2 regions of the Amycolatopsis sp. NPDC051102 genome follow, and region 2 is predicted to be linked to the other one. Evidence: riboswitches for the same ligand, from Rfam matches in the RefSeq annotation. Region 2 holds a riboswitch; the other holds the start of a gene.

Region 1 (15,011 bases), on a different contig from region 2:
CGCACTCCACTTGCCGCCGGCGACCTCGTCGATCTCGGCGCGGATGGCGATCATCGCGTCGCAGAACCGGTCGATCTCGCCGAGGTCCTCGGACTCGGTCGGCTCGACCATCAGCGTGCCCGCGACCGGGAACGACATGGTCGGCGCGTGGAAGCCGTAGTCGATGAGCCGCTTCGCGACGTCGTCGACCGTCACGCCGGTCTCCTTGGTGAGCTGCCGCAGATCGAGGATGCATTCGTGGGCGACCAGGCCGTCCTGGCCCGTGTAGAGCACCGGGTAGTGCGGGGCCAGCCGCGAAGCGACGTAGTTCGCGGCCAGCACGGCGACCTTCGTGGCCGCGGTCAGGCCGGGCGCGCCCATCATCCGGACGTAAGCCCAGGAGATCGGCAGGATCGAGGCCGAGCCGTAGGGCGCGCCGCTGATCGGGCCGACGCCGGTTTCCGGGCCGGCCGCGTCCAGCAGCGGGTGGTTCGGCAGGTAGGGCGCGAGGTGGGCGCGCACCGCGACCGGGCCGACGCCGGGGCCGCCACCGCCGTGCGGGATGCAGAACGTCTTGTGCAGGTTCAGGTGCGAGACGTCGCCGCCGAACTCGCCCGGCTTGGCCAGGCCGAGCAGGGCGTTGAGGTTCGCGCCGTCGACGTACACCTGGCCGCCGCCGTCGTGGACGATCTTGGCCAGCTCGTCGATGTCGTGCTCGTACACGCCGTGCGTGGACGGGTAGGTGACCATGATCGCGGCGAGCGTGTCCCGGTGGGCGTCCACCTTGGCCCGCAGGTCGGCGAGGTCGACGTTGCCCTCGTCGGTGCACTTCACCACGACCACGCGCATCCCGGCGAGCACCGCGGAGGCGGCGTTCGTGCCGTGCGCGGACGACGGGATCAGGCAGACGTCCCGGGCCTCGTCGCCGTTCGCGCGGTGGTAGGCGCGGATCGCGAGGAGACCGGCGAGCTCGCCCTGGCTGCCCGCGTTCGGCTGCAGCGACACCTTGTCGTAGCCGGTGACCTCGGCCAGCCACTCGGCCAGCTGCGCGACGAGGACGTGGTAGCCCTCGGCGTCCTCGGCCGGGGCGAACGGGTGGATGCCCGCGAACTCGCGCCAGCTGATCGGCTCCATCTCGGTGGTGGCGTTCAGCTTCATCGTGCAGGAGCCGAGCGGGATCATGCCGCGGTCGAGGGCGTAGTCCTGGTCGGACAGCCGGCGCAGGTAGCGCAGCATCGCCGTCTCCGAGCGGTGGGTGCCGAAGACCTCGTGGCCCATGAAGCCGGTCTCGCGGGCCAGGCCGTTCGGCAGCGCGACACCGTCCTGGACGTCCTCTTCCACCCCGAACGCCCTCAGCACCTTCGCCGCGATCGCGGGGGTGCTGACCTCGTCGAAGGCGACGCGGACGTGGTCGGCGTCGACGTGCCCGAGGTTGATCCCGGCCGCGCGGGCGGCCGCGTGGACCTCGGCGGCCTGGCCGGGCACGTGCGCGACGACGGTGTCGAAGAAGGACTCGTGCACGACCTCGACGCCGGTCTTGCGCAGGGCGCCGGCGAAGCCCGCGGCGAGGCCGTGGACGCGCTGGGCGATCTTCTTCAGGCCGTCCGGACCGTGGTAGACCGCGTACATCGCGGCCAGCACGGCCGGGAGGACCTGCGCGGTGCAGATGTTCGACGTCGCCTTTTCGCGGCGGATGTGCTGCTCACGCGTCTGCAGCGCGAGCCGGTAGGCGGAGTTGCCGTCGGCGTCGACCGAGACGCCGACCAGGCGCCCGGGCAGCGAGCGCTCGAGGCCGGCGCGGACGGACATGTACCCGGCGTGCGGGCCGCCGTAGCCGAGCGGGACGCCGAAGCGCTGCGTCGAGCCCGCGGCGACGTCGGCACCGAGCTCGCCGGGCGCGGTGACCAGGGTCAGCGCGAGGAGGTCGGCGGCGACGGTGAACAGCGCGCCCGCGGCCTTCGCCGACTCGGAAATCGCGTGGTAGAAGCCGCGGCCGCGCAGCACGCCGGACGCGCCGGGGTACTGGACGACGACGCCGAAGAAGTCCTCGGGCAGGCCGGTCAGCAGGTCGCGGACCTCGACCTCGATGCCCAGGGCCTCGACGCGGGTGCGCACGACGGCGATGGTCTGCGGCAGGCATTCGGCGTCGAGGACGACCTTGTTCGACTTGGACTTCGACGCCCGGCGCATCAGCGTGACGGCTTCGGCGACGGCGGTCGACTCGTCCAGCAGCGAGGCGTTCGCGGTGGCCAGGCCGGTCAGGTCGGCGACCATGGTCTGGAAGTTGAGGAGGGCTTCGAGCCGGCCCTGGGAGATTTCCGGCTGGTAGGGCGTGTACGCGGTGTACCAGGCCGGGTTCTCGAGCACGTTGCGGCGGATCACGCCGGGGGTGACGGTGTCGGAGTAGCCCAGGCCGATCATCTGCGTCATCGGCCGGTTGCGCGCGGCGAGGGCGCGTAGCTCCGCGGTGGCCTCTTCTTCGGACGCGGCGGGCGGCAGCCGCAGGTCACGGGTGGCGCGGATGGCGCTCGGGACGGCGGCCCCGACGAGGGCGTCCAGGCTGCCGTAGCCGCACTCGGCCAGCATCTTCGCGCGTTCGGCCTCGGACGGGCCGATGTGGCGGGCGTCGAACTGCGTTGAAGTGATGGGGAGCTCCTCGGGCCGGGCACCGGACAGAACGGTGCGCTGGGAACTCCCCCTCTGTCATGGCACCTGAGAGTTTCACCGTGTGCGACACGGCTTTCACCTTGGGTGAGGCGCGGGTGCGCCTGCTTTCCAGAGTGGCCTCGCGCGAAGCGGTAGCAGGTACCTGAGAGATTCCGGGGAGTTTGCTCCTTCGGTGCCCCACCGACTTCGTGAGGGCTCTCCCGCCTCGGCTCTACGGCCCGATCTGCAGTTGTGACGGTCACGGTACCCGGCGCTTCGGGCGCGCGTCTACGTCACCCGGGCAACACCACATCAACCTTCGACCGCGGCTCGACGCACGACGCTCCCGGCCAGCGCCGGCGGGCGGCGGACCCGGCCCGAGGGCAGGACCAGGCGTTTCAGCGGGCCGCCGAGCGGGACCGGCGGCAGGCCCGCGCCGAGCAGGACCTGTTCCACGATCTGCTCGGCGTGCCAGGCCACCGAGTCGTTGAGCCGGTCCAGCGAGGGGCGGTCGCCGTCGAAGACGTCCTCGTCGGCCAGGGTGACCTCGAAGTACGCGCAGCCCGGCGGGACCGAGATCGCTTCTTCGATCGCCCGCGCACCCTCCTCGGGGTCGGCGAACCCGGCTTCGAGCAGCGGGCCGCGGTAGATCCGGGCCGCGCGGGCCCGCATGCGCGGGCCGTAGCGGACCACGACCGGGAGCCGTCCGGTCAGGTCGGGCACGGCCAGGCCGTGCAGCAGCATGATCGGCGGCACCGAGTGCACCAGCCGCGGCGCGGGTCCGGCCAGCTCGCGGGCGGTGACCCGGACCCGGTCGGCCATCGCGTCGGGCAGGCCGAAGTAGCGGAAGTCGACGTTGCCGAACCCGAGCCCGTCGGCGACCAGCGAGGCCAGCAGCTCGCCGTAGCCCCAGATCGGCGACAGCACGACCACCGGCGGCGCGGCGACCACCGGCGTCGGCACGGGCGGCCGCGTGGCCTCCTGCTCCGGCACCTGGATCACCAGCCGCGGCGGTTCGTGCCAGTCGTGCACCTCCGCGACCCGCCAGTACAGCCCGAGCGGCCGCCACAGCTCCCCGAGGACGTCGTGCTCGATGATGCGGCGCACCTCGGCGTCGTCGTGGGGGAAGTCCCGCGGCGGCACGATCCCGACGTAGTGGTGGTAGGTGACGCGGACCTCGTCGCCGCGGGTGGCCGAGCGGATCCGCATCTCCCAGTCGACCGGCGACGCGGCGATGGCGTTGGCCACCTGCGTGCCGGGCGAGGAGTAGACGAGCGCGGTGGCCTGCCGGAGGAACTGCCCGGCCCGGTCGATGCCCTCCCGCAGCGCCTTCGCCGCCTGCGCGACGTGCACCGGGCCGGCGAGCGAGTCGGGCAGGACACCGGCGACGCGCAGCAGCTCGGCCTCGCTGAGCCCGGTGACCTCGGCCAGCTGCGCCCAGTGGTCGAAAACGGTCACCTTCGGCGCGTGCCGGTGCTCGATCCAGCTGCGCAGCGTCGACGTCGGAACGCCGACGCGTCGCGCGGCCTCGTCCAGGGAGAGCCCGCGGGAGCGGAGACCGGCCCGGACCGCTTCCGCCCACTCGTCGGCGCGCCAGTGCGTCACCTCACAAAGCTAACGAAACCCGCTAGCTTTGCGCAGGGACAACTCGCCCACGGCACTCCGACGCTGGTCACCATGACCACCACCGTCATCGCCCTGACCCTGATCGTCGGCGTGCTCACCTTCGCCGCCGGGGCCTTCCTGGCCTCCGAGATCGCCGTCCGCGTGCTGCGCCGCCGCGAACAGCTCCTCTCCGAGGAACGCAAGCGGCTCAACGCCGCCTGGAAGTTCCTGAAGGAGGTCTACGGCGTCAAGAAACCGACGCGCCGTTAGAACGTGGCGATCGGGTTGACCGGGCTGCCGGACGTGCCGGCGAAGCGGACCGGAGCGACGGCGAGCTGGAAGTCCCACTGACCGAGGTCGGCGGCCGTCGCCGCGCACGCCTCGAGGTCGCAGTTGTCGAGCAGCCACAAGCCCATCGCTACGAGGCCGACGGTGTGCACCGGCATGGCGAGGTCGTCGTACCCCGACGGCTGAACGTCCTGGGGAGTGTCGGCGCCGATCAGCGCGACGCCCCGCTCGTGCAGCCACGGCAGGCAGGACGCGTGCCAGCCGGCCTGCGTGACACCGCCGGACGCCCCGGCCTCGTGCCGGACGCGGCCGTAGCCGGTCCGCAGGAGTACCGCGTCGCCGGAGCGCACCCGGACGCCCTGGCGGCGCTCGGCCTCCTCGAGGTCGTCGGGGAACACACCGTCACCCGGTTCCAGCGACGGCACACCGCGGACCTTCGCGACGTCCAGCAGGACACCGCGCGTGACGATCCCGTTCGCCGCCGCCGTGACGGCTCCCCACGCCGATCCCGTCGCGGCGTCGACCAGCGAGTGCGGCCGCCCGTTGTACATCCTGCCGTCCCAGAAGATGTGACACGGCGAGTCGACGTGGGTGATCGTGTTGCCGTGGAACAGGATGCCGAGCCGCTCGTTCGCGTAGCCCCAGTGCGGGTCGTTGCGGAACCCGGGCAGCGGCATGTTCTCCGCACCCGGCATGTCGGCGAAGCGCGGGCACGTCGTCGTCGACCGCTCCATCTCTTCGGGTACGGCCACCTCCCACGCGCACGACACAGCCCGGCCGTGGCGCACGGCCCGCGCCGCCGCCAGCCGGACGTCGTCGGTGATGTGGTTCAGCGTGCCGAGCTCGTCGTCGTCGCCCCACCGCCCCCAGTTCGACAGCGTTTCGAAGTACCCGAGCACGTCGTCCTGGCTGGGCACCGGCCGCTCTTCCGTCACCGCACCACCATGTCAGAGCGGGGTGACGTACGCCCCGGAGATGCCGCCGTCGACCAGGAACTGGGACGCCGTGATGAAGCTGGCGTCGTCGCTGGCCAGGAACGCGACCGCGGCCGCGATCTCCTCCGGCTCGGCGAACCGGCCGACCGGCACGTGCACCAGGCGCCGCGCCGCGCGTTCCGGGTCCTTCGCGAACAGCTCCTTCAGCAGCGGGGTGTTCACCGGGCCGGGGCACAGCGCGTTGACGCGGATGTTCTCCCGCGCGAACTGGATGCCGAGCTCGCGGCTCATCGCAAGCACGCCGCCCTTGGACGCGGTGTAGGAGATCTGCGACGTCGCCGCGCCCATCACGGCCACGAACGACGCCGTGTTGACGATCGAGCCCTTGCCCTGGCGCTGCATGTGCGACAGGACGGCCTTGCAGCACAGGTACACCGACGTCAGGTTGACGCGCTGGACCCGCTCCCACGCCTCGATGCCGGTGGTCAGGATGGAGTCGTCCTCCGGCGGCGAGATGCCGGCGTTGTTGAAGGCGACGTCGACCGCGCCGAACTGCTCGACCGTGCTGTGGAACAGGTTCTCGACCTGCTCGGCGTCGGTGACGTCGGTCTGGACGAACGCGCCGCCGATCTCGTCGGCGGCCGCCTTCCCCTCCACGGGCGAGAGGTCCGCGATGACGACCTTCGCCCCTTCGCTCGCCAGGCGCCGGGCCGAGGCGAGCCCGATGCCGCTCGCGCCGCCGGTGACGACCGCGACGCGGCCTTCGAAACGCTGGACCATTACTCCTCCGTGCTCAGAAAGACGTTCTTGGTTTCGGTGAACGCCGCCGCGGCGTCGGGCCCCAGCTCGCGGCCGAGGCCGGACTGCTTGAAGCCGCCGAACGGCGTCCAGTAGCGCACCGACGAGTGCGAGTTCACCGAGAGGTTGCCGGATTCGACGCCGCGCGCGACCCGGAACGCGCGGCCGGCGTCGCGGGTCCAGATCGACCCGGACAGGCCGTACTCGGTCGCGTTGGCCATCCGGATCGCGTCGGCCTCCTCCGCGAACGGCACGACCGCGACGACCGGGCCGAAGACCTCTTCCGCCGCGGCCGGGTGCCGCAGGTCGGGCGGGGTGAGGACGGTCGGCGGGAACCAGAAGCCGCGGCCGGCGGGCGCGGTGCCGCGGAACGCGACGGGCGCGTCCTCCGGCACGTAGGAGGCGACCTTCTCCCGGTGCGCGGCCGAGATCAGCGGGCCCATCTCGGTCTTCTCGTCGGCCGGGTCGCCGACGACGACGCCGTGCACCGCGGGTTCCAGCAGTTCCATGAAGCGGTCGTACACGCTCGCCTGCACGAGGATCAGCGACCGCGCGCAGCAGTCCTGGCCGGCGTTGTCGAAGACGCCGTAGGGCGCGGTCGCCGCGGCTTTCTCCAGGTCGGAGTCGGCGAAGACGATGTTGGCGTTCTTGCCGCCCAGCTCCAGCGTCACGCGCTTCACCTGCGCCGCGCAGCCCGCCATGATCTGCCTGCCGACCTCGGTCGAGCCGGTGAACACGACCTTGCGGACGGTCGGGTGGTCGACGAACCGCTGCCCGACCACGGATCCCTTGCCGGGCAGCACCTGGAAGACGTCCTCGGGGATGCCCGCTTCGCGCGCCAGTTCGGCCAGCCGGATCGCGGTCAGCGGCGTCAGCTCGGCGGGCTTGAGGACGACGGTGTTCCCGGCGGCGAGCGCGGGCGCGAAGCCCCAGCCGGCGATCGGCATCGGGAAGTTCCACGGCACGATCACGCCGACCACGCCCAGGGGTTCGTGGAAGGTGACGTTGATCCCGCCCGGCACCGGGATCTGCTGGCCGAGCAGGCGTTCCGGGGCCGCCGAGTAGTAGTTGAGGACGTCCCGGACGTTGCCGGCCTCCCAGCGGGCGTTGCCGATGGTGTGCCCGGAGTTCTCGACCTCCAGCCGCGCGAGGTGCTCGATGTCGGCCTCGACGGCGCCGGCGAAGCGGCGCAGCAGCCGCGCGCGGTCGCCGGGGGTGACGTCGCGCCACGCCGGGAACGCCGCGTGCGCGCGGGCGATCGCCGCGTCGGTCTCCTCGGCGCTCGTCAGCGGGACCGCCCGCACCACCTCCTCGGTGGCGGGGTTCAGGACGTCGAAGGTGGTGGTCATGGCCTCTCCTTGCTCGCTTCGACGAGGGCGGCGAACAGCCGGACGTCGTCGCTGTCCTGCTCGGGGTGCCACTGGACGCCCAGCGTGAACTCCCCCGGCACCTCGGCGGCTTCGACCGTGCCGTCGGCGGCCCAGCCGACCGCTTCCAGGCCGGCGCCGAGCCGGTCGATCGCCTGGTGGTGGTAGCACAGGGTCTTGGTCTCGGGCCCGAGGATCGACGCCGCCCGGCTGCCTTCGGCGAGGGTGACCGTGCCCCGGCCGAACGTCGCCGGGGCGGGCTGGTGCTCGGTCGACTGCGTGGCCTCCGGCAGGTGCTGGACCAGCGTGCCGCCGAGGGCGACGCTCATCACCTGCAGGCCGCGGCACACGCCGAGCACCGGCTTGCCCGCCCGGCGCGCGGCCTCGAACAGGCCGAACTCGAAGGCGTCCCGCTCCGGCCGGGTGTAGGTCGACGGGTGCGGCTCCTGGCCGTAGCGGCCGGGCTCGACGTCGGCGCCGCCGGTGAGGACCAGGCCGTCCACTGTGGACATGAGCCGGTCGTGCGCGCCGGACACCGGCGGCAGCAGCACCGGGATGCCGCCCGCCGCGACGACGCAGTCGACGTAGAAGCGGTGCAGGAGGACGGCCTCGGTCTCCCAGACCCCGAACTTCGCGGGTTCGAGGTAGCTGGTGAGGCCGATGACGGGTTCAGAGGCGCTCGAAGCCACGGACGAGCTCCCAGTCGGTGACGGCGGCGTTGTAGGCGTCGATCTCGATCTTCGCCGCGTTCAGGTAGTGGTCGACGACGTCGTCGCCGAAGGCCGCGCGCGCCAGGTCGCTGCCGTCCAGGGCCGCGGCGGCCTCGGGCAGCGTCGTCGGCACGGTGTCCCGGTCGGAGTGGTAGGCGTTGCCGGTGAACGGCTCCTCCAGCTCCAGCTCGTTCTCGATGCCGTGCAGGCCGGCGGCGATCAGCGCGGCGACGGCGAGGTAGGGGTTGACGTCCCCGCCCGGCACCCGGTTCTCCACGCGCAGCGACTCGCCGTGCCCGACGACCCGCAGCGCGCACGTGCGGTTGTCGGTGCCCCACGCGATCGCGGTCGGCGCGAAGCTGCCGGGCACGAACCGCTTGTAGGAGTTGATGTTCGGGGCGAAGAAGTAGGTGAGCTCGTGCAGCCCGGCGAGCTGGCCGGCGAGGAACTGCTCCATCAGCCGCGAGAAGCCGTGCTCGCCGTCACCGGCCAGGACGGCCCGGCCCTCGGTCGAGCGCAGGCTGATGTGGATGTGGCAGGAGTTGCCTTCGCGCTCGTTGTACTTCGCCATGAAGGTGAGGCTCTTGCCCTCCTGCGCGGCGATCTCCTTGGCGCCGTTCTTGTAGACGCTGTGGTTGTCGCACGTGCTCAGGGCGTCGGTGTAGCGGAAGGCGATCTCCTGCTGGCCGGGGTTGCACTCGCCCTTGGCGGACTCCGGGTAGAGCCCGGCGCCGGCCATGTCGTTGCGGATCCGGCGCAGCAGCGGCTCCAGCCGCGCGGTGCCGAGCATCGAGTAGTCGACGTTGTACTGGTTGGCGGGCTTGAGGCCGTGGTAGCGCTTGTCCCAGGCGGCCTCGTAGGTGTCGTCGAAGACGATGAACTCCAGCTCGGTGCCGACGTGGGCGGTGAGCCCGCGCTCGGCGAGGCGCTCGAGCTGGCGGCGCAGGATCTGGCGCGGCGACACCGAGACCGGGCCGCCCTGCACGCGCTCGACGTCGGCGAGGACCAGCGCGGTGCCCTCGTGCCACGGGATCTCCCGCAGCGTCTCGAGGTCGGGGCGGAGCACGAAGTCGCCGTACCCGCTGTCCCAGGAGGAGAGCGCGTAGCCCTCGACGGTGTTCATGTCGACGTCGACGGCGAGCAGGTAGTTGCAGGCTTCGGTGGCGTGGCCGACGACCTCGTCCAGGAAGTACTCGGCCGAGCAGCGCTTGCCCTGCAGCCTGCCCTGCATGTCGGTGAGCGCGACGAGCACCGTGTCGATCGTGCCCGCGTCCACGCGCGCCCGGAGTTCGTCGAGCGTGAGCATGCCTCGCCTGCGTGCCATCCGTCGCCCCAAAGGTTTGGTATGAATCCTTTGCCGGTCCTTCCTACCCGGTGAGCCGGACGCGGTCAACCCGAGAAAAGGTATCTTTTTGAACCTTTAGGGTGGCGGCCGGATTGTCCGGCTTGCCCGGCTGAGAAGAGTCTGTGAATCCGCGCGCGCGGGAGGAAACCGGGGCCCCCGCACGTTGAACGGGGCAAGAGAGGTGAGATCGATGACCACAGCATTCACGCAGCAGAGCACGATCGGACAGCAGCAGGCCCGGCCCCAGCTGCCGACCCTGCCCACCGGCTGGCCGATCGGTTCGTACGAGTCCTACGAGCAGGCACAGCGCGCGGTCGACCACCTCGCGGGCACCGACTTCCCCGTCACCGACGTCACGATCGTGGGCGTGGAGCCGATGCTCGTCGAGCGGATCGCGGGCCGGATGTCGTGGGGCAAGGTCCTCGGCAGCGCGGCGACGTCCGGTGCGCTGTTCGGCCTGTTCCTCGGCCTGATGCTCAGCCTGCTCAACCCGGGCGCCGGCCTCGTCCCGATCGTCATCGGCCTGGTCGCCGGGCTCGGCTTCAACCTGCTCTTCGGCGCACTGGGCTACGCGGTGAACCGGAACAAGCGCGGGTTCGTCTCCCAGAGCCAGCTGGTGGCCCGCCGCTACGACGTCCTGTCGCAGCCCCGCAACGCCGAGAAGGGCCGCGCACTGCTGGCGGACCTCGCGGCCCGCAGCGCCTTCGGCCACTGACCCGCGGATAGTTCGAAGGCCGCCCCCGGGAAGTCCCGGAGGCGGCCTTCGCCGCACCAGGAGCGGCCCCGACCGCCCCTGCTCCCCTACCTGGTCGGCGTCGGCGTGGCCGGCGTCGGCGTCGGCGTGGCCGGTGTCGGCGTCGGCGTGGCCGGTGTCGGTGTCGGCGTGGCCGGCGGCGTGGTGGTCGTGGGCGACGGCGCCGTGACCTTCGGGATCGCCGCGCTGAACGGCACGCCCGCGATTTCGCGGCAGGCGCCGCGGTAGCCGTTGTAGCCGTTGAAGTTGCCCTGGTCGTCGGTGACGCCCTGCTCGACCTTCGGCCGCGGGAACCGGTTGTCCGCGCCGATCCGCTGCCTGCTCCCGCTCGAGCGCTCGCAGCCGTAGCGGGTCACCGTGAGCGGCCTGCCCGCTTCGTCGTAGAGGTAGACCTCGGTCAGCGGCTTGCCCTCGGCGTCGAAGGCGTAGATGTTGCCGACCTCGCGGCCGCCGTAGGTCAGCTGGTCGTTGCCGTAGTTGTCGGACGAAGACGGGTAGTAGTACGACGGCGCCGAGGAACTCCCGCGGGCGAACAGGTCGATCGCCGCGCCGAATCCGCCGAGCGCGCCGCCGATGACGAACGCCGAGATCGGCACCGCCAGCCACAGCAGCCGCCGGTCGGTGCGCACCCGCGGGCCCGCCCACAGGGCCCCCACGGCCGCGACGATCAGGAACGGCAGCAGCAGCACGGCGCTCCGGTGCCGCAGCATGAGCAGCAGCCCGAACGAGACGAGCACGACGGCGCAGAACACCCACCACGCCGGCTTGAGCGAACGCGCGTAGCGCAGGAACTTGCCGGCGTCCTCCTGCTCACGTCCCTTGGCCAGCACGCTCCGCACCCAGCCCACCTCCGGCAGCGCCAGCACCGGCTCGATCCCGCCGCGCAGCAGCAGGATCAGGCTGACGAGGAACACCGGCGCGAACAGCAGCAGGCCGGCGAACGTGCCGGGACTGAGGGTCACGGCGGCCCCGAACGCCAGGAACGCGAGCGCCAGCGCGCAGAACACCAAGCCCCACAACGCGATCCGCGGTTTCGCCAGGCTGGGCGCGGCGGCTGTCGTGATCACCTGCGTCGTCCCCTCGCCCGGCGCCGGGTACCCGCCGGACGCGCGCAGCTCGGCGGCGTAGCTCTCGGGCGAGCCGAGCCGTTCGATCAACGCCTCGACGCGGGCACCCTCCCCCAGCTCGGCCTCGAGTTCCGCCAGGTGCGGACGGACGTCCTCGAGGATTTCTTCGATCTCGCTCGCGGGCAGGTCGGCGAGCGCGGTCCGGACCCGCGCCAGATACACCCGCACGGCGGTCGGCTTGTCGCTCATGCTGCCTCTCCCAAAAGCACGTTCATCGTCGAAGCGAAGCTCTGCCAGGTCTTGCCCGACTCCGCGAGCCGGGCCCGGCCCGGCTCGTTCAGGCTGTAGTACTTGCGGTGGGGCCCTTCTTCGCTGGGCACCACGTACGACGTCAGCAGGCCGGCCTTGTAGAGCCTGCGCAACGTCCCGTACACCGACGCGTCCCCCACCTCGTCCAGGCCGGCGGCCCGGAGTCTTCGCAGGACGTCGTACCCGTAGCCGTCCTCCTCGCGGAGCACCGCGAGAACGGCGAGGTCGAGCACCCCTTTGAGCAGCTGACTGATCTCCACTGCACCCTCCAGTCTTACGCATGGGAAGGTACCACGCATTGCGCAGTAGTGTGCACGGCGGAGGGCCATGCTGAGGGAATGGACCTGGTCAAGACGGACTTCCAGCTGCTGGACGAGCGGTTCGAGCGCGTCAACGGCGACGAGTGGATGCAGCGCCTGCACACCGGCTGCCGCTGGACCGAAGGGCCCGCGTACTTCCCGGCCGGGCGCTACCTGGTCTTCAGCGACATCCCGAACGACCGCACACTGCGCTGGGACGAGACGACCGGCCAGGTGGGCGTGTTCCGGCAGCCGTCGAACTACGCGAACGGCCACACGGTCGACCGCCGCGGGCGGCTGGTCAGCTGCGAGCAGGGCACCCGCCGGGTGACGCGCACCGAGCACGACGGCTCGATCACGGTCATCGCGTCGGACTACCGGGGAAAGCGGCTGAACAGCCCGAACGACGTCGTCGAGCACTCGGACGGGTCGATCTGGTTCACCGACCCGAGTTACGGCATCGACAGCGACTACGAGGGCTACCGCGCGGAGAGCGAAATCGGCGCCTGCCACGTGTACCGGGCCGCCCCGGACGGCACGGTGACGATCGTCGCCGGCGACTTCTCGCGGCCGAACGGCCTGGCGTTCTCGGCCGACGAATCGCGGCTCTACATCGCCGACACCCGCCAGGACCCGAGCCACCTGCGGGTGTTCGACGTCGGGGAGAACGGAACGCTGACGGGCGGCGGCATCTTCGCCACGAGCGACAGCGGCGGCTTCGACGGAGTCCGCGTGGACAGCGAAGGCCAGGTGTGGGCGGCGGCCCACGACGGCCTGCACTGCTTCGCCGCGGACGGCACCCGGATCGGCAAGCTGCGGGTGCCGGAGATCTGCTCGAACTTCACCTTCGGCGGAGCGCGCGGGAACGAGCTGTTCATCACGGCGTCGAGCTCGCTGTACACGCTGCGGGTGACGGTGAACGGGGCCCGCTACCCGCGCTGACCGGCCGGCGCTGCCTGCGGGCTAGCCGGGAGCGGCGGCCCTGACCCGCTCCACCAGGGCGTCACGGCGTTGCCAGGCCCGGCTCACCTGGACCAGCCAGGCCGCCTCGGCCGTCACGTCCGCGTCGGCGTCCGGTTCGGGTTCGGGGCCGGGTTCGCGGTCGAAGCGGCGGCCCGCCCGGCCCGCCTCGATCGCCGCCGCCAGGGTCACCGCCTCCACCGTGGCCGCCACCTCCGCTTCGCGGACGCCCGCCCGGCGGGCCGCCGCCTCCGCGCGGGCCGGGAGGTCCGGGTCGAAGTGGGCTCGCAGCGCCAGGTGGCCGTCGCGGATTTCGATGACCCGGCGGTACAGCGTGAACTCCGCGCCGCCCGCCAGCTCGCGGCCCGGGTCGAGGGCGATGCCCGGCACCGCCGTGCGCAACGCCGTCCACAACGGCTCGATGCGGCGGTAGGCGCGGTACGCGCGGACCCGGCCGATCACCGACGACACCGCCGGCGACCACGCGCTGAGCGTCGCCCCGGCCGCGACGGACACGACCGTCACCGCGGCGAGCACCGACGACGGCACGTCTTCGCGGGCGGCGATCCGCGCCGACTCCGCGAGGCGGCGGACGTCGTCGACGTCCCAGAACGTCCACGCGAACGCCGCTCCGACGCCGACGACCAGCAGCCACAGCCCGGCCCGCAGCGGTCCCGGCTCGGCGTGCCACGCGCTGCGGAAGAACACCGCGAACAGCAGGCCGAGGCTGATCAGGCTGTAGAGCAGGAACAACACCTTGTCGGCCAACGCGAACGGCAGGTCGGCCTCGGAGAACACGGTTTCGTCGCCGGTCCGCCGCGGCTCGGAAAGCGCGAAACACACCGCCAGCAGCACCATCGTCGCGCCGGTGAACAACGCGTGCGGCGCGAGCCGGGCGCCTTCGCCGCGCCACACCGACTGCGTGAAGGCGACCGCGAACCCGATCGCGCCCAGTTTCAGCTCGTCGCCGGCCAGGCTCAGGACCCATTCGGCCACCGGGCCGGGGCCGGCGAGGGCCGACATCGCCGGCGTCAGCACGACGATGCCGGTGGCGATGCAGATGCCGAAGCCGGCGAGGAACCACATCGTGCGCGCGGGCTGGCTGCGGCGCGCCTCGATCAGCTTGTACCCGAACCCGGCGAAGCCCGCGAGGCACAAGTAGTAGGCGAGCGACTCGATCACGGCGCGCGGCGGCCGAACACGGAATCGAAGCGGCGCACACCTTCCGGGACACCGGGCGCGGGCGCACGCGGCCCGGCGGGCCGGACGACGCGCTGCGCGAGCAGGCTCGCGACGAGCTCGGCTTCGCGTTCCTCGACCTCGGAGTAGGTGGTGCGCCCGAGGACGCGCCGGACGAGCTCGGGCGAGAGGTTCGGCATCAGCTGCCGCCCCGCGGCGGCGTCGATGGCCACCCCGTCGGCGCCGGCGTCGGAGCCGACGTGGCCGCACAGCAGGTGCCCGACCTCGTGCAGCAGGATGTGCCGCCGGTGCAGCGCGGTGGTGTCGGTCGGGTAGAGGATGTAGTCGGCGCGTTCGGTGCTCATCAGCAACCCGCACGGCGCGCCTTCGGGAGCGCTGACGGGCATCAGCTCGATCGGCCGTCCCCGCTCGGCGGCCAGCGCGGCGACGAAGTCCCCGGCGTCGAACGGCTCGGGCAGGCGGACGGCATCGGCGACTTCACGCGCCCGCAGCCACAGCGAGCGCGCCGGTCGCCGCCGCCAGGATGGTCGCGCCACCTTCACACTCCCTCACCACGCCCGGCCGTACGGTTCCAGCCGGATCAACGCGGCAGGGTCCGATTGGTTGCGCGGCCGGGGAGAATCCGGCGCGCGGAACCGGGAAGCGGTTCCCCGCAGGCCCGGCGTTTCGCGCCGTTCCCCGGCAGCGAGGCTCGGTTCGGCACGGACCGGCCCGAGCCCGCACAAGCTGTGCGCACCGGCACCCGGCAG
Region 2 (15,011 bases):
CTGATTGCGCATTGCCATCGCCTGGTCAGGGCAGCAGACCCTGATCACGGCCCACTGTGAGTCAGATTATTCTCTCACCGATACTCACCTGTTAGGGTGATAACGGTTTGATTGCATAGCAGCGCGTGCTTGACATGCGCTCACCCCGAAAGGATGACGGATGGGGCGACACTACCGGGACGAGGAGCCGGTGCCGCACCCTCAGGACCGCACGCCACGCGTGCCCGCCGAGGGCCGCAGCGAGGCATCCGGTGCCTTCCGCACCCCGGGGCGCAGCTCCATCTCCGACGCCTTCGGGATCGCCGGCCGCGCGGCCCGCGACTCGTCCGGTTCGGCCTTCTTCACGGAAGGGGCCGAGGCACCGGGGTTCCCGCCCGAGCACGGCGGCCCCCGGCCGGCCGGCCGGCGGGGTGAGGCATCCGGGTCGTACCCGGTGGCGGGACCGGGCCAGCCGGCCCGCGCCCCCCGTCGTGGCGAGACGTCCGGCGCGTACCCGGTACCGGCCGAGCCCACCGCGACACGCGCTCCTCGCCGAGGTGAGGCTTCAGGGGTCCACCCGGTCCCGGGCCACGGCGAACCGGCCCGCGGCGGACGCCGTGGTGAAGCTTCCGGCTCGTACCCCGTGGCCGGGCGTACCGAGGTGCCCGGCATCACCCGTCGGGGTGAAGCCTCCGGTGCTTACGCGAGCGCCGACCCCGCCACCCGCACCGGCCGCCGCGGTGAAGCTTCCGGTTCCTACCCCGTCGCGACCCGCACCGACGTGCCCGGCCGCGCCGAAACCACCGGCGCCCGCACCGAGGTGCCCGGCACCGCCTACGCCACCGCGGGGGCCGACACCGCCACCCGCGCGGGCCACCGCGGCCCCTCCGCCGTCACCAGTGCCGAGGTCACCACCGCCTACCCCGCCATCGGCCCCGAGGCCCCCGCGCGCTCCGGACGGCGCGGCAAGCGGACCGCCCGGCCGCCCGAGTCCCCCGCCGAGCGGACCGAGGTCATCACGCGGCAGGACGACGTCCCCGGCGCCCGCACCCTCGACCGCGACGACGACACTCCCGGCGACGCCGCCGGCGACACCGTTGCCCTGCGGACCCCCGAGCGCAGCGACAGCACCGGCCCGCAGCGCGCCGGCCGTGGGGACAGCACCGGGCCGAACCGGGCCGGGCGCAGCGAAGGGACCGGTTCGCACCGCGTTCTCGGCAAGGGCGACGCCACCGGGTCGCACCGGATCGTCGGCAAGAAGGCCCCGCGACGGCGGATCGCCACCTGGCCGATCGCCTGCATGGTGCTGGCCGCGCTGATCGGGCTCGGCATCGTCGGCTGGAACTGGGCCGACAACGAGCTCAACAGCCGCGCCGAAGCCCAGGCCGCCAGCTGTGACGGCGGGACCGCGCAGATGCGGATCGTCGTCACCCCGAGTGTGCAGAAGCCGATCACCGCGGCCGCCGACCGGTGGAACCAGGCCGCCACCGTCGTCCACGGCCAGTGCGTGCACATCAAGATCGAAGCCAAGCCGTCCGCGCAGGTGCTCGACGCGCTGGTCGGCCGGTCCAACCTCGACTCCATCGGCGGCCTCCCGGCCGCCTGGCTGCCCGAGTCGTCGTACTGGGTGAGCGAGCTGACCACCAAGAAGCCGGAGATGATCGGCTCGCCGGCCCAGTCGGTGGCGAACGCGCGCTCGGCGGACTACCCGTTCATCGGGCTCGCCGGCTCCGGCATCGACGACACCGCGCTGCGCGCCGCCCAGACGTTCCGCGAGTACCTGGAGCAGCCCGCGCAGCAGGCCGACTTCGTCGCCGCCGGGATCAAGTCCGCCTAGGAGCTGTCCTGTAAGTGATCCAGCTGCGGTCCGGTGGGATTGCCGACGTGGTTGGTCGCCCGGAAAAGGGATGCAGCGACCGAGTCGAGGTCCTCGCCGTCGACGGGGAAGGACTCGGCCGGTCCCGCGGCGGGCTGAGCACAAAGATCCACCTCGCAGTGGACGGGCGTGGTCTGCCGATGCGGTTCCTGCTCACGCCGGGCCGAACCGGTGACAACCCGCAGCTGGTGCCGCTGCTGGACGGCATCGGTGTCGCCCGGACCGGCCTACACGCGGGTCCCGTTGTCGAGCTCGGCCACCACGGCGACGTCGTCGTCGGCCAGCTCGAAGTCGAAGATGCCGAAGTTCTCGCGGATGCGGGTCGTCGTGGCCGAGGCCGCCACGGCGACCGTGTCGTTCTGCAGGTGCCAGCGGAGCACGATCTGCGCCGGTGCCTTGCCGTACTTCGCCGCCAGCGCGGTCACCGTCTCGTCGGACAGCAACGCCGTGTTCGCCGCCGGGCTGGACGCCACCGTCACGATGCCGTGCGCGGTGTGGAACTCGCGCAGCGGGAGCTGCTGCAGCCACGGGTGCAGCTCGACCTGGTTGACCGCGGGCACCGCGCCGGTCGCGTCGATCAGCCGGCGCAGCTCGGAGACGCCGAACCCGGCCACACCGACCGCTCGGATCCGCCCGTCGGCGCGCAACCGGCTCAGCGCGCGCCAAGTGTCGCTGAAGGCGCCCTGGGTGCCGTCGAGCAGGCACAGGTCGGCCTGCTCGAGCTGCAGCGCCGCCAGCGCCTGGTCGGCCGCGCGGCGGGCGGTGTCGTAGCCCTGCGCGGGCACGTGCACGCTGATGAACAGCTCTTCGCGCCGCACGTCCGCCGCGGCGAGCACCGCGCCGACCTCGGCTTCGGTCCCGGGCGTGGTGTCGATGCCGCGGTAGCCGGTGTCGAGGGCGATGCGGACGGCCCGGCCGGTTTCGGCCGCGGACAGGCCCGCGACGCCGAACAGCAGCTGGGGGATGCGGACTCCGTCGGACAGGGCGAGCGAAGGCGGGACGGCCATCAACCGGTGATCCTCACTTCGGATGCTGCGCGGACCCCCATCATCCCACCGCGGCGCCCCGCTCGCGCAGGTACGCCGCCGTCACCGGGTCGGCCGGGAAGAACGACTCGATCACCAGCTCGGCCACGGTGACGTCCAGCGGCGTGCCGAACGTGGCGACGGTGCTGAAGAACGTCAGGTCGGTGCCCTCGTGGCGGAACTTCAGCGGCACGAAGATGTCGCCCGGGCCGGGAACTTCGACCTCGGGCACCTGCTGGTCGCACGGGTACCCGCGCAGCTCGTCGAGGAGCTCGGCGAGCCCGGCGTCCGCGGTCTGGCCCACCTGCCGCCGCAGCCGGCCGAGCAGGTGGGCCCGCCACTCCCCCAGGTTGAGGATGTGCGGGGCCATGCCGTCGTGGTGCAGGGTCGCGCGCAGCACGTTGGTGGTCAGCTCGGGCGCGACACCGGCGACGAAGAGCCCGATGCCGGCGTTGGCGTCGACCAGGTTCCAGTTCCGGTCGACGACGGCGGCGGGATAGGGGTCGTGGCTTGTGAGCAGCTGCCGGACGGCCCGGCGGACGGCGTCCATCCCGGGGTCCCCCAGCGCGGTCTCGGTGTAGGCGGGCGCGTACCCGGCGGCGAGCAGCAGCCGGTTGCGCTCCCGCAGCGGGACGTCGAGGTGCTCGCCGAGCCGCAGCACCATGTCCCGGCTCGGCTTGGACCGGCCGGTCTCCACGAAACTGAGGTGGCGGGTCGAGATGTCCGCCGAGATCGCCAGATCGAGCTGGCTGATCCGGCGCCGGTCCCGCCATTCCCGCAGCAGCTCCCCGACGGGCCGCTGCCGCGCCTGCACCATGGTCGTCACGCTCGCGACGCTACGGCGATCACGGCGGTGCTGCCATTACTTCCGGGGTAATGGCTCGATGTGCGCGCCGGGCGGGCAGAAGCCGGTGAGCCGGTCCATCAAGTCCGCCAGAGCTTCCCAGGCCGGATCATCCTCGCCCGCCGGCGACTCGGCGACGACCGTGTCCTGGGCCGCGTAGCAGGCCCGCATCAGGCCGAGGGGTGTGACGCCGGCTTCGTAGGCGGCGACGGCCACCCGCTCCAGCGGCGCGGCCGGCCGTTCGGCGCGGGCCGCGGCGACCACCTCGCGCACCAGCCCGGGATCCGCCGGTCCCGGCTTGGCGTGCCACGCGTCGTCCGGATCTTCCTCCACCCGGCGAGTGTCGCGGGCCGGGCCTCGCGGCACCACCGGATTTCGCCGCCCCGGCATTACCTCCTGCGTAATCGACGCGCCGCCGCGCGTCCGCCAAAGTCGGTCTCAGCGCAGGACGACGGCGAAACCGTTGTCCCCCAACGAAAGGAATCACCATGACCGACGTCCGTGGCCTCGTCGAGCAGTACATCGCCGTCTGGAACGAGACCGATGCCGGCAAGCGGCGGGCCCTGATCGCCGACGTCTTCACCGCCGACGCCGGCTACACCGACCCGCTCGGCGCCGTCGCCGGGCACGACGGGATCGACCAGTTCGTCGCCGGGGCGCAGCAGCAGTTCGGCGGGCTCACCTTCAGCCTGCCCGCCGACCCCGACGCCCACCACGACCTCGCGCGGTTCCAGTGGTACCTCGGCACGCCGGGTGCCGAGCCGGTCGCCATCGGGTTCGACGTCGTCGAGTTCGAGGACGGCCGGATCGCGAAGGTGCACGGCTTCCTCGACAAGCTGCCCGGCTGAAACCGTCGGGGGCTCCCGGCCACGGGAGCCCCCGACGGCGCTAGGCCTTCAGCGCGCCCCGCCAGCGCACGGTCGGGCGCAGCTTCTCCGGGTTCACCCGGTGCTTGTTGGCGCCCACGATGTCGAACATGGACTCGATCAGCGTGTCCGACAGCAGGTGCGGCTCCAGGCCCAGCCCGACGAGCCCGGTGTGCTTCACGTTGTAGTAGTGCTCCGGCGCCTCGGTGCGCGGGTTCTCCAGCTGCTCGATCTGCACCGGGCCGGGGAACCGGTCGGCCACCAGCTCGGCGATGCCGGCCACCGGCATGCTTTCGGTCATCTGGTTGAACACCCGGAACTCGCCCGGCGCCGCCGGGTGCTCGACGGCCAGGCGGATGCACTCCACGGTGTCGCGGATGTCGATCAGGCCGCGGGTCTGCGCGCCCTTGCCGTACACCGTCAGCGGCTGGCCCAGCACCGCCTGGATGACGAACCGGTTGAGCACCGTGCCGAACACCGCGTCGTAGTCGAACCGGGTCGCCAGCCGCGGGTCCAGCGCCGTCTGCGGCGTCTGCTGGCCGTAGACGATGCCCTGGTTGAGGTCCGTGGCGCGCAGTCCCCACGCGCGGCAGGTGAATTCGATGTTGTGCGAATCGTGGACCTTCGTCAGGTGGTAGAAGGAACCCGGCCGTTTCGGGAACAGCACGCGGTCGGTGCGCCCGTTGTGCTCGAGTTCGAGCCAGCCCTCTTCGATGTCGATGTTCGGCGTGCCGTATTCGCCCATCGTGCCCAGTTTGACCAGGTGGATCGCCGGATCGATCTCCGCGATCGCGTAGAGCAGGTTCAGCGTGCCGACCACATTGTTGTGCTGCGTGTACACCGCGTGCTCGCGGTCGATCATGGAATAGGGCGCCGACCGCTGCTCGGCGTAGTGGACGACGGCGTCCGGCGCGAAGTCGCGCACCGCCCCGAACAGGAACTCCGCGTCGAGGAGGTCACCTTCGTAGCTGGTGATCGTCCGGCCGGAGACCTCGCGCCAGGTGGCGATGCGATCGGCCAGGGACTCGATCGGGACCAAGCTTTCGACACCGAGTTCGGCGTCGTACCCGCGCCGCGCGAAATTGTCGAGAACGGCCACCTCGTGGCCTTTGTCCGATAGGTGCAACGCGGTCGGCCAGCCCAGATATCCGTCACCGCCGAGAACCAGCACACGCATTGTGCCGCCTTTCCTGCTCGTTTACGCCACAAGCACGCCGATCCCGCGGAGGAGCGGAGCTTGCAAGAACCCGAACGTTATAGATCAGGTGCTGATGAGGACCTGGCAAAGACCTGTGAATCTCCTATGCGTGCGGGGGTCGGACGGCGGCGCGACCGGCCCACGGGGAGGATGGGGGCATGACGACCGTAACCAACGGCGTGCGGCCCCGCACGGCGGAGAAGACCCGCCGCCGCGGCTGGGCCCGGCTGGCGCGCGCCGCCACGACGTCGGTCGCGGCCACGGTCCTCAGCCAGGTCGTGCTGCTGGCCGCGCTCGCCGCCGGCGGGGTACCGGCGCTGGCGAGCACGCTGGCCTGGGCGGCCGGCGCCGTGCTGAACTTCCTGGTCACCCGGCGCTGGGTGTGGGGCCGCACCGGGCGGCCGCGGGTGCGCCGCGAGCTGCTGCCCTACCTGGCCGTCATCGGGCTCGGCGGGCTCGCGTCGATCGGCCTGACGACGCTGGCGGGTTCGCTGCTGACCCGCCTGGACCTGCCGCACCTGTGGTGGGTCGTGCTGGTCGACGGCGCGTACGTCGGGAGTTACGCGCTGGTGTTCGCCGTCAAGTTCGCCCTGCTCGACCGGCTCGTGTTCGGCCGCGGCGCAGCACGTACCCCCGCCACCACGTCCCGGTCATGACGCGGGCGTAGTTGGCGCCGTAGACGAGGCTGCCGCCCTTCTTGCTCTTGCCCGCTTTGCGCAGCCGCATGCTCATCGGCAGCTCCAGGACGCGGGCGCCGCGCGCGGTCACGCCGAGCATGAGCTCCGACGACTGGTACTGCGGCTCGTTGAGCGGGACCGCGCAGGCCAGCTCCGCCCGCATCGCGCGGAACCCGAACGACGTGTCGGTGATCCGCCGGGCCGTCAGCACCGACGCCAGGACCGCGAAGACCCGCACGCCGAGCCACCGGACGCGGCTGTCGGCCTCTTCGTGCCCGAGCCGCCGGGACCCGGTGACGAAGTCGGCGGTGCCCTCGACGACCGGGCGGACGAGCGCTTCGAGCTCGCTGTTGTCGTACTGGCCGTCGGCGTCGGTCGTCACGACGTATTCGGCGCCGGCCTCGGCCGCGAGGTGGTAGCCCAGCCGCAGCGCGGCACCCTGGCCGCGGTTGCGGGGCGCGACGCAGACGTACGCGCCGTGCGCCTGGGCGATCGCGGCCGTGTCGTCGGTGCCGCCGTCGACGACGACCAGGACGTCCACCGGCATCCCGAGGCATTCGTCCGGCATCTTTTCGAGGACTTCGCCGATGCCGCCGGCTTCGTTGTAGGCGGCGATGACGACGGTCAGCGGCGCCAGTTCCAGTGCCGGGTGGCGGCCACGGAAGTCGTCGAGCGCGCCCTGGTCGACGTCGTCGGGGAAGGCGGCGAGGCGCTTCCGGCTCGCGGACGTCAACGTCGTGAAGCCGAGCGCTCCGGCCAGCGGCAGCAGCACCAGCGCCGGGATCTGGTAACGCCAGGAGAACTGGAACACCGCCGAGGCGAAGAGCAGCACGAGCCCGCTCGACGCCGCCAGCAGCGCCCCCGCCCGGGCCCGGTCGAGCGGCTTCTTGCGCCGGACCACCGTCAGCAGGCCCAGCAGCGCGCCGATGCCGAGCACCGCGCCGGACACGTAGCCGCCGCCGAGCTGGTAGTCGCGAAGGATCTTCGCCAGTGGCTGGTCGACGTGCGCGACGACGCCGTCGTTCTGCAGCGTGACCAGGTCGATCAGGGGCTGGTCGGCCCACTGCGGGTAGCTGAGCTGGAACTGCCACCGGTTCAGCGGGACGTCCGTCGGGTCCTGTTCGCGCGTCCAGGCGAAGCTCTTGCCGAAGTCGGTCAGGACCGCGTCGGCGACGTCACCGGGCTGGGCCTTCAGGACGGCGATCGCGAACTGGTGGGCCAGCGCCGCCTTGTCCGCGCCCGGGGGCAGCGGACCCGGCCAGTTCGGGTCGAGGTCGGCGTGGGTGTAGTTGTCCACCAGGCGCGTTTCGCGGGGCTCGGCCGGGCAGAACACCTGCAGCTCCGGGGCCAGGTGGAGGTTGGCGCAGTCGGCGACGGCGGCGGTCCGGCCGTAGAGCATGTTCCCGGACGGCCCGGTCAGTCCCCACTTCCCGGTCTCGGCGTGCACGCGCGCCGAATACGGCAGGAGCACGACGAGCAGGCCCAGGAGGCCGACGCCGGCCCGGCGCCAGCCCGCCCAGTGCCGCCAGGCTCCCCCGGCGACGACCAGGAACACCAGCAGCGGCAGCGCCAGTGAGATGCCGACCAGCCGCGTCAGCACGCCGAACCCCAGCAGCAGGCCGGCGGCGCCGGCGCGTTTCCAGCCCGGGGTGCCCCAGCCGAGCAGCAGCCACAGCAGCCCGAGGAGGACGGCCTCGAACGTCACCTCGGACATGATGTTCTGCTCGATCTGCAGCTGGTACGCGTCGAGCAGCACCGGCGCCGCGGCGAGCGCGGCCACCCACGGGCGCCCGCCCAGCCGCAGGACCAGCCCGTAGACGCCGATCGCGATCAGCACGCCACCGACGTGCTGCACCGCCGCGACCCAGGCCAGGCCGCCGACGGCGAGCAGCGGCCGCAGCACGAGGTCGTAGCCGATCGGGTCGAGCTGGTCGGCGCGCAAGGCGTGCAGGTTGTCGATGTAGCGGAAGGAATCGATGAACAGCAGCGCGGGCCGGTAGGCCAGCCAGGTCAATACCCGGAGCGTGATCGCCGGGACGAGGAGCAGGAGGAGCGGCCAGTGGCGCCGGAAAAACGGTGTCACGGCGTGGCGAGGCCGGAGAAGTACTTCCACGCCGTCGCCAGGCCGTCGGTCAGCGACACCTCCGGCCGGTAGCCGATGGTCTCCGCGCTGGCCGAAACGTCGACGACCACCGCGGGCATCTCCCCGGCCGGGGCTTCGACGTGCTCGACCGGCAGCTCGGCGCCGGTCACTTCGCGCACGGCTTCGACCATCTCCAGCACGGACACCGAGCGCCCGGCGCCGACGATCGCCCGGCCGGTGTAGCCGCTGTCGAGGGCCAGCAGGACCGCGCGGACGACGTCGTCGACGTGCACGAGGTCGCGGCGCTGGCGGCCGTCGCCGTAGACCTTGACCCCGCTGCCGGTCAGCGCGGCCCGCATCATCCGCGGCACGAAACTGTCCTTGTGGGACATTCCCGGGCCGTAGACGTTGGTGAACCGCAACGCACACGTCGTCAGGCCGTACGCCCCGGCGTACCCCGACAGCAGCATCTCGCACGCCGCCTTCGTCGCGCCGTAGGGCGTCAGCGGGCGCAGCGGCAGGTCCGGGGTGATGGTCGCGGAGCCGACGTTGCCGATCACGGCGTTGGTCGAAGCGAGCAGGAACTTCGGCACCTCCCGCCGGCGCGCCAGTTCCAGGAGTTCCTGGGTGACGAGGACGTTGTCGGCGAAGGTGTCCTCGGGCAGCTCGACCGACTTCAGCACCGACGTCAGCGCGGCCAGGTGCACGATTCCGGCCGTCTCGCGTGTCACGGCTTCCTCGCGGACGGCCGCCTCGCGCAGGTCCCCGCCGACGACGCGCACGCCGTCGAGGTCTTCGGGGAACGGGACCCGGTCGACGACGGTGACCGGCACGCCCCGGTCCCGGAGGGCGCGGACGACGGCCCGGCCGATGAAGCCGCTGCCGCCGGTCACGACCACGGACGTCCGATCAGGAGCGTGCCCACTCACCATGGGCGTCAACCTACCCGCCGTTCCTGTGACCGGTCGCGAAGGCCTCCGGGGGCGGGCAGGAGCAGACGAGGTTCCGGTCGCCGGCCGCGCCGTCGATGCGCCGGACCGGCGGCCAGATCTTCGGCGCGCCCGGTCCCGCGGGGAACACCGCCGTCTCGCGGCTGTACGGCCGGCGCCATTCGCCGGTGACGCACCGCGCGGTGTGCGGTGCCTGCCGCAGCGGCGACTCCTCGAGGGGCCACTCCCCCGTCGCGACCTTGCCGATCTCGCCGCGGATCGCGATCATCGCGGCGCAGAAGCGGTCGAGCTCGGCGAGGTCCTCGCTCTCCGTCGGCTCCACCATCAGCGTCCCGGCGACGGGGAAGGACATCGTCGGCGCGTGCAGCCCGTAGTCCGCCAGCCGCTTCGCGACGTCGTCCACGGTGACGCCGGTGGCCTTCGTCAGCGGCCGGAGGTCGAGGATGCATTCGTGCGCCACCAGGCCTTCCCGGCCGGCGTACAGCACCGGGTAGTGGCCGGCCAGGCGGCGGGCGACGTAGTTGGCGTTGGCCACCGCGACGAGCGTCGCCCGGCGGAGGCCCTCGGCGCCCATCATCCGGACGTAGGCCCACGAGATCGGCAGGATCGACGCGCTGCCCCACGGCGCCGCGCTGACCGGGCCGACGCCGGTGGCGGGGCCGGCCGCCGGCTGCAGCGGGTGGTTCGGCAGGAACGGCGCGAGGTGCGCGCGGACGCCGATGGGGCCGACGCCGGGCCCGCCGCCCCCGTGCGGGATGCAGAACGTCTTGTGCAGGTTGAGGTGCGAGACGTCGGCGCCGAACCGGCCGTACTGGGCGACGCCGATCAGCGCGTTGAGGTTGGCGCCGTCGACGTAGACCTGGCCGCCCGCGTCGTGCACCGCCGCGCACACCTCGCCGACGGTGTCCTCGTAGACGCCGTGCGTCGACGGGTAGGTCAGCATGACGGCCGCGAGGTCCGCCCGGTGCTCGTCCACAGTGGACTTCAGGTGCGCGAGGTCGATGTTGCCGTCGTCGTCGCACCGGACGACGACCACCCGCATGCCCGCCATCACGGCGCTGGCCGCGTTGGTGCCGTGGGCGCTGGCCGGGATGAGGCAGACGTCCCGGGCGTGCTCGCCGCGGGCGCGGTGGTAGGCGCGGATGGCGAGCAGGCCCGCGAACTCGCCCTGGCTGCCGGCGTTGGGCTGCAGGGAAACCGCGTCGTAGCCGGTGATCCGCGCGAGCCAGGTGCCGAGATCGGCCACGACGTCCAGCAGGCCGGCGGCGTCCCCGGCGGGCGCGAAGGGGTGCAGCCCGGCGAATTCGGGCCAGGTCACCGGTTCCATCTCGGCGGTGGCGTTCAGTTTCATCGTGCAGGAGCCGAGCGGGATCATGCTGCGGTCGAGGGCGACGTCCTTGTCGGCCAGCGCCCGCAGGTACCGCAGCATCGCGGTTTCCGACCGGTGCGCGTGGAACACCGGGTGCGTCAGGAACTCGCTGGTGCGCCGCAGCGGGGCCGGGAGCGCGTCCGCGGTGTCCGCGTCGAGTCCGTCCACATCGGATACCGAGACGCCGAACGCCTTCCACACCAGCGAAAGCCGTTCGCGGGTCGTGGTCTCGTCGCAGGCGGCGCCGACGTGGTCGTCGTCGACGTGCCGGAGATTCACGCCGAGGTCGCGTGCCGCCGCGACGACCGCGGCGGCCCGGCCGGGCACGGCCGCGGTGACGGTGTCGAAGAACTCGCCGTGCCCGACGTCGATGCCGCCTTCGGCGAGGCCGGCGGCGAGCACGGTGGCCATCCGGTGGGTCCGCAGCGCGATCCGGCGCAGCCCGTCGGGCCCGTGGTACACCGCGTACATCGACGCCATCACCGCGAGCAGGACCTGGGCGGTGCAGATGTTCGACGTCGCCTTCTCGCGGCGGATGTGCTGCTCGCGCGTCTGCAGGGCGAGGCGGAGGGCCGGGTTGCCGTCGGCGTCCCGGGAGACGCCGACCAGCCGCCCGGGCAGCTGCCGTTCCAGGCCGCGCCGGACGGCGAGGTAGGCGGCGTGCGGGCCGCCGAAGCCGAGCGGGACGCCGAACCGCTGCGTCGACCCGACGGCGACGTCGGCCCCGAGCTCCCCCGGCGGCCGCAGCAGGGTGAGGGCGAGCGGGTCGGCGGCGACGATCACGGCGGCCCCGTGCTTCTTCGCCTCGCCGATGGTGAGGTCGAGCTCGCGGACGGCACCGGACGCGCCCGGGTAGGACAGCAGGATGCCGAAGAAGTCCCCGCCGAGCCCGAGCCCGGTCAGCCCTTGGGAAAGGTCCTCGACGACGAGCTCGATCCCCAGCGGTTCGGCCCGGGTGCGCAGCACGGCGAGGGTCTGCGGCAGGGTGTCGGCATCGACGACGAACCGGGTGGACGTGGTCTTCCCGGCCCGGCGCACGAGGGTCATCGCCTCGGCGGCCGCGGTGGCCTCGTCGAGCAGGGAGGCGTTGGCGACGGGCAGCGCGGTCAGGTCGGCGATCATGGTCTGGAAGTTGAGCAGCGCTTCCAGGCGTCCTTGGGAGATTTCGGGCTGGTACGGCGTGTAGGCGGTGTACCAGGCCGGGTTCTCGAGCACGTTGCGCCGGATGACGGGCGGGGTGACGGTGTCGTGGTAACCGAGCCCGATCATCTGCGCCATGGGCCGGTTCCGCGCGGCAAGCGCCCGCAGTTCGGCGAGGGCCTGCGCTTCGGAGGCGGCGGCCGGCAGCTCGAGCGGCTGCGCGGAGCGGCGAAGCGACTCCGGGACGGCCCGTTCGGCGAGTTCGTCGAGGGAGGCGACGCCGATGACGTCGAGGATGTGCCGAAGGTCTTCGGGACCGGGCCCGATGTGCCGGTCGGCGAAGGGAATGCCCTGTTCCAGGGAGGCGAGTGACGGATCCACGATGGCCTCCTGGGGACAGCGAGCTTTACTCAACCGACTCTAGAACGGACGGACGAGCGGGAGGCGACCACGCCGGGGGTCCGGGGGCGGAGCCCCCGGGCGGGGTCTGGGGGTTGCACCCCCAGAGGACACGGCGAAGGGCTCAAGCGAGCGCTTTCCGCGAGCAGACGGGCTCCAAGCCCGGAGCAGGCTCGCGCGAACCCGGAGGAACCCTCCCCGCTCTGTCTGACCCCGAGGGGCGCCTGAGAGTTTCGCCCGCAGGTTGAGCCGGGCTTGCACCGTCGGCGGGGCCATCAGGGTGTGTCCTGACGACCCGCTTTCCAGAGGCGTCTCGTCCGCGCGGTCCAGGGTGCCTGAGAGGTTCCCGGGGAGGAATTGCTCCTTCGGCGCCGAGCTCAAGGTGTGGCTCGGACTCTCCCGCGCGGATTCGTCGACCGCACGGTGAACCTTACTCTGCCCGCTGCGGTGGTGATCAACCGGTCTTGCGGGCGTTGCGGCGCTGGGTGAGTTCGTCGGGTTCGTGGGTCTCGACGATGCCGCCGTCGGCGCGTTCGGCCGGGAACTCGTGGATGGTGCCGCTGATCTCCTGCATCGCGCCGCTGACCGCGATGCCGAAGACGCCCTGGCCGCCCTGGAGGAGGTCGACGATCTCTTCCGGCGAGGTGCACTCGTACACCGTCGTGCCGTCGGAGAACAGCGTCACCCGGGCCAGGTCGCGGACGCCGCGGACGCGCAGGTGGTCGACCGCCACCCGGATGTTCTGGAGGGAGACGCCGGTGTCCAGCAGCCGCTTGACGACCTTGAGGACCAGGATGTCCTTGAACGAGTACAGCCGCTGCGAGCCGGAGCCGTGCGCGGTGCGGATGCTGGGCGCGACCAGTTTGGTCCGGGCCCAGTAGTCGAGCTGCCGGTAGGTGATGCCGGCGATCTGGCACGCCGCCGGACCCCGGTAGCCCACCAGCTCGTCGGGCAGCGAGTTGTCGGGGAACAGTTCCCCCTGCTCACCAGTCGCGACCTCGACAGGCTGCTTCTCGGAACCAGCCTCGACCACGCAAGCCTCCCCTCGCCCGACCTGGCGGCCGGCGAATGACAGCCGGAGGAGTCCCAGGAGCGGGACCCGCCGGAGATCAACCGCCACGGTCCGGCCCCAGACCGTGAATCACACCGTGGCGATTTCTCTTCTTCGAAGGTAAGCGCCAGGAGAACACCGGTCAACGCGACGCGCGGCAACGCTCAACGGTCGGATGAGCGTTTGAGCCGTTCGCCGTACCCCCTACGGCGTGGTTCAAACTCCTTGACGGAATTTACTCAGCTGAGTAACTTTTTACTCATGCAGGTAAACACCGCCCTGATGGCGGATCTGGGGCTCACCGTCACCGAAGCCGCGCGCCGGGCGCAGATCATCGGCGCGACCATCGGCGTCCTCACCGATCTCGGCTACCGCCGGACGACGTTCGCCAAGATCAAGGAGCGGGCCGGGCTCAGCAGCACCCGGCTCATCTCGTACCACTTCACGAACAAGGCCGGCCTGATGCAGGCCGTGCTCAGCACGGTCGTCGAGACCAAGCACCAGTTCCTCACCGAACGCACCGGCGGCGGCCTCGACCCGGCCGACCGGCCCGGCTACCTGCGGGCGCACATCGAGACGTCGATCGCGTTCCTGCGGGCGTACCCGGAGTGCGTCCGGGCGCTGACGGAGCTGGCCGCGAACGCCGACGACGCCGACGGCTGGGTGATGACGAAGGTGCTGGTCGACGACCTGCGCGTGCACGGACTGGCCCGCCAGCTCAAGCAGGGCCAGGCCGAGGGCGTGTTCGGCACCTTCACGCCCGAGGTGATGGCGATGTCGATCGCGCAGGCCATCGACGGCGTCGCCGCAGCCTACGCGGCCGACCCTTCGCTGGATCTCGAAACGTACGGGCGCGAGGTGGCGGACACGTTCGTCAAAGCGACGGCGCCGTGAGGGCCCGGTCGAGCCGCTCTTCGATGCGGGCCTTCGGGAACGCGCCGACGATCGTCTCGACCGGCTCGCCGCCGCGGAAGAGGATCATCGTCGGCAGGGACATGACCTGGTAGGAGCGGGTGGTCTCCGGGTTCTCGTCGGCGTTGATCTTGCGGACGGCGAGCTCGCCGTCCCGCTCGGCGGCCAGCTGCGCCAGCACCGGGCCGACCATCCGGCAGGGGCCGCACCAGGTGGCCCAGAACTCGACCAGCACGGGGACGTCACTGCCGAGGACCTCGGCGAACGTGCTGTCGGTGACTTCGAGGACTTCGGACACGGCAGGGCTCCTTCAGGGGCGCGGGGAATCGGGCACGACACACGGATCGGGCGCCTGCCGGGCCAGCGCGCCGGCGAGTTTCGCGGCCAGCTCGCCGCGGATGCCGCCCAGGCGGGCGAGGAGCGCATCGGCTTCTTCGAGCTTGCGCCGGTAGACCTCGATGGAGCTCGCGCAGGAGTCGCCGGTCTCGTGGCCGCTGCGCAGGCACTCGACGAACGGGCGTGTCTCCTCCAGGGTCAGGCCGACCGTCTGGAGGGTCTGGATCTCCTTGACGAGCTGGAGGTCGTCCTCGTCGTACTCGCGGTAGCCGTTCGCCGAGCGCCGGGCCGCGAGGAGGCCTTGGT

What was found. A riboswitch is a leader RNA that binds a small molecule or an ion and turns the genes downstream of it on or off. The one in region 2 is predicted to bind glycine.
Region 1: another riboswitch for glycine. It lies ahead of gcvP (aminomethyl-transferring glycine dehydrogenase); the one in region 2 lies ahead of gcvP (aminomethyl-transferring glycine dehydrogenase).

What each region holds. Positions count from the first base shown of each region.
Region 1 covers NZ_JBFBBT010000004.1:324,139-339,149, reverse strand. Annotated here, with positions in the region: gene gcvP (aminomethyl-transferring glycine dehydrogenase) at 1-2,625, opposite strand, end outside; glycine riboswitch at 2,670-2,768, opposite strand; gene AB0M93_RS15970 (helix-turn-helix transcriptional regulator) at 2,938-4,230, opposite strand; gene AB0M93_RS15965 (hypothetical protein) at 4,303-4,500, shown strand; gene AB0M93_RS15960 (cyclase family protein) at 4,497-5,453, opposite strand; gene AB0M93_RS15955 (3-oxoacyl-ACP reductase) at 5,466-6,233, opposite strand; gene AB0M93_RS15950 (aldehyde dehydrogenase family protein) at 6,233-7,600, opposite strand; gene AB0M93_RS15945 (gamma-glutamyl-gamma-aminobutyrate hydrolase family protein) at 7,597-8,307, opposite strand; gene AB0M93_RS15940 (glutamine synthetase family protein) at 8,288-9,634, opposite strand; gene AB0M93_RS15935 (general stress protein) at 9,864-10,388, shown strand; gene AB0M93_RS15930 (hypothetical protein) at 10,475-11,743, opposite strand; gene AB0M93_RS15925 (PadR family transcriptional regulator) at 11,740-12,063, opposite strand; gene AB0M93_RS15920 (SMP-30/gluconolactonase/LRE family protein) at 12,142-13,044, shown strand; gene AB0M93_RS15915 (MAB_1171c family putative transporter) at 13,066-14,244, opposite strand; gene AB0M93_RS15910 (hypothetical protein) at 14,241-14,798, opposite strand.
Region 2 covers NZ_JBFBBT010000001.1:1,197,643-1,212,653, reverse strand. Annotated here, with positions in the region: gene AB0M93_RS05055 (3-methyladenine DNA glycosylase) at 1-60, shown strand, start outside; gene AB0M93_RS05050 (hypothetical protein) at 161-1,816, shown strand; partial or broken gene AB0M93_RS05045 (transposase) at 1,924-2,076, shown strand; gene AB0M93_RS05040 (aldo/keto reductase) at 2,083-2,862, opposite strand; gene AB0M93_RS05035 (helix-turn-helix transcriptional regulator) at 2,903-3,697, opposite strand; gene AB0M93_RS05030 (hypothetical protein) at 3,743-4,057, opposite strand; gene AB0M93_RS05025 (nuclear transport factor 2 family protein) at 4,213-4,572, shown strand; gene AB0M93_RS05020 (NAD-dependent epimerase/dehydratase family protein) at 4,613-5,767, opposite strand; gene AB0M93_RS05015 (GtrA family protein) at 5,947-6,444, shown strand; gene AB0M93_RS05010 (glycosyltransferase family 2 protein) at 6,368-8,548, opposite strand; gene AB0M93_RS05005 (NAD-dependent epimerase/dehydratase family protein) at 8,545-9,480, opposite strand; gene gcvP (aminomethyl-transferring glycine dehydrogenase) at 9,491-12,388, opposite strand; glycine riboswitch at 12,719-12,818, opposite strand; gene AB0M93_RS04995 (MerR family transcriptional regulator) at 12,861-13,439, opposite strand; gene AB0M93_RS04990 (TetR/AcrR family transcriptional regulator) at 13,740-14,351, shown strand; gene trxA (thioredoxin) at 14,332-14,667, opposite strand; gene AB0M93_RS04980 (MerR family transcriptional regulator) at 14,680-15,011, opposite strand, start outside.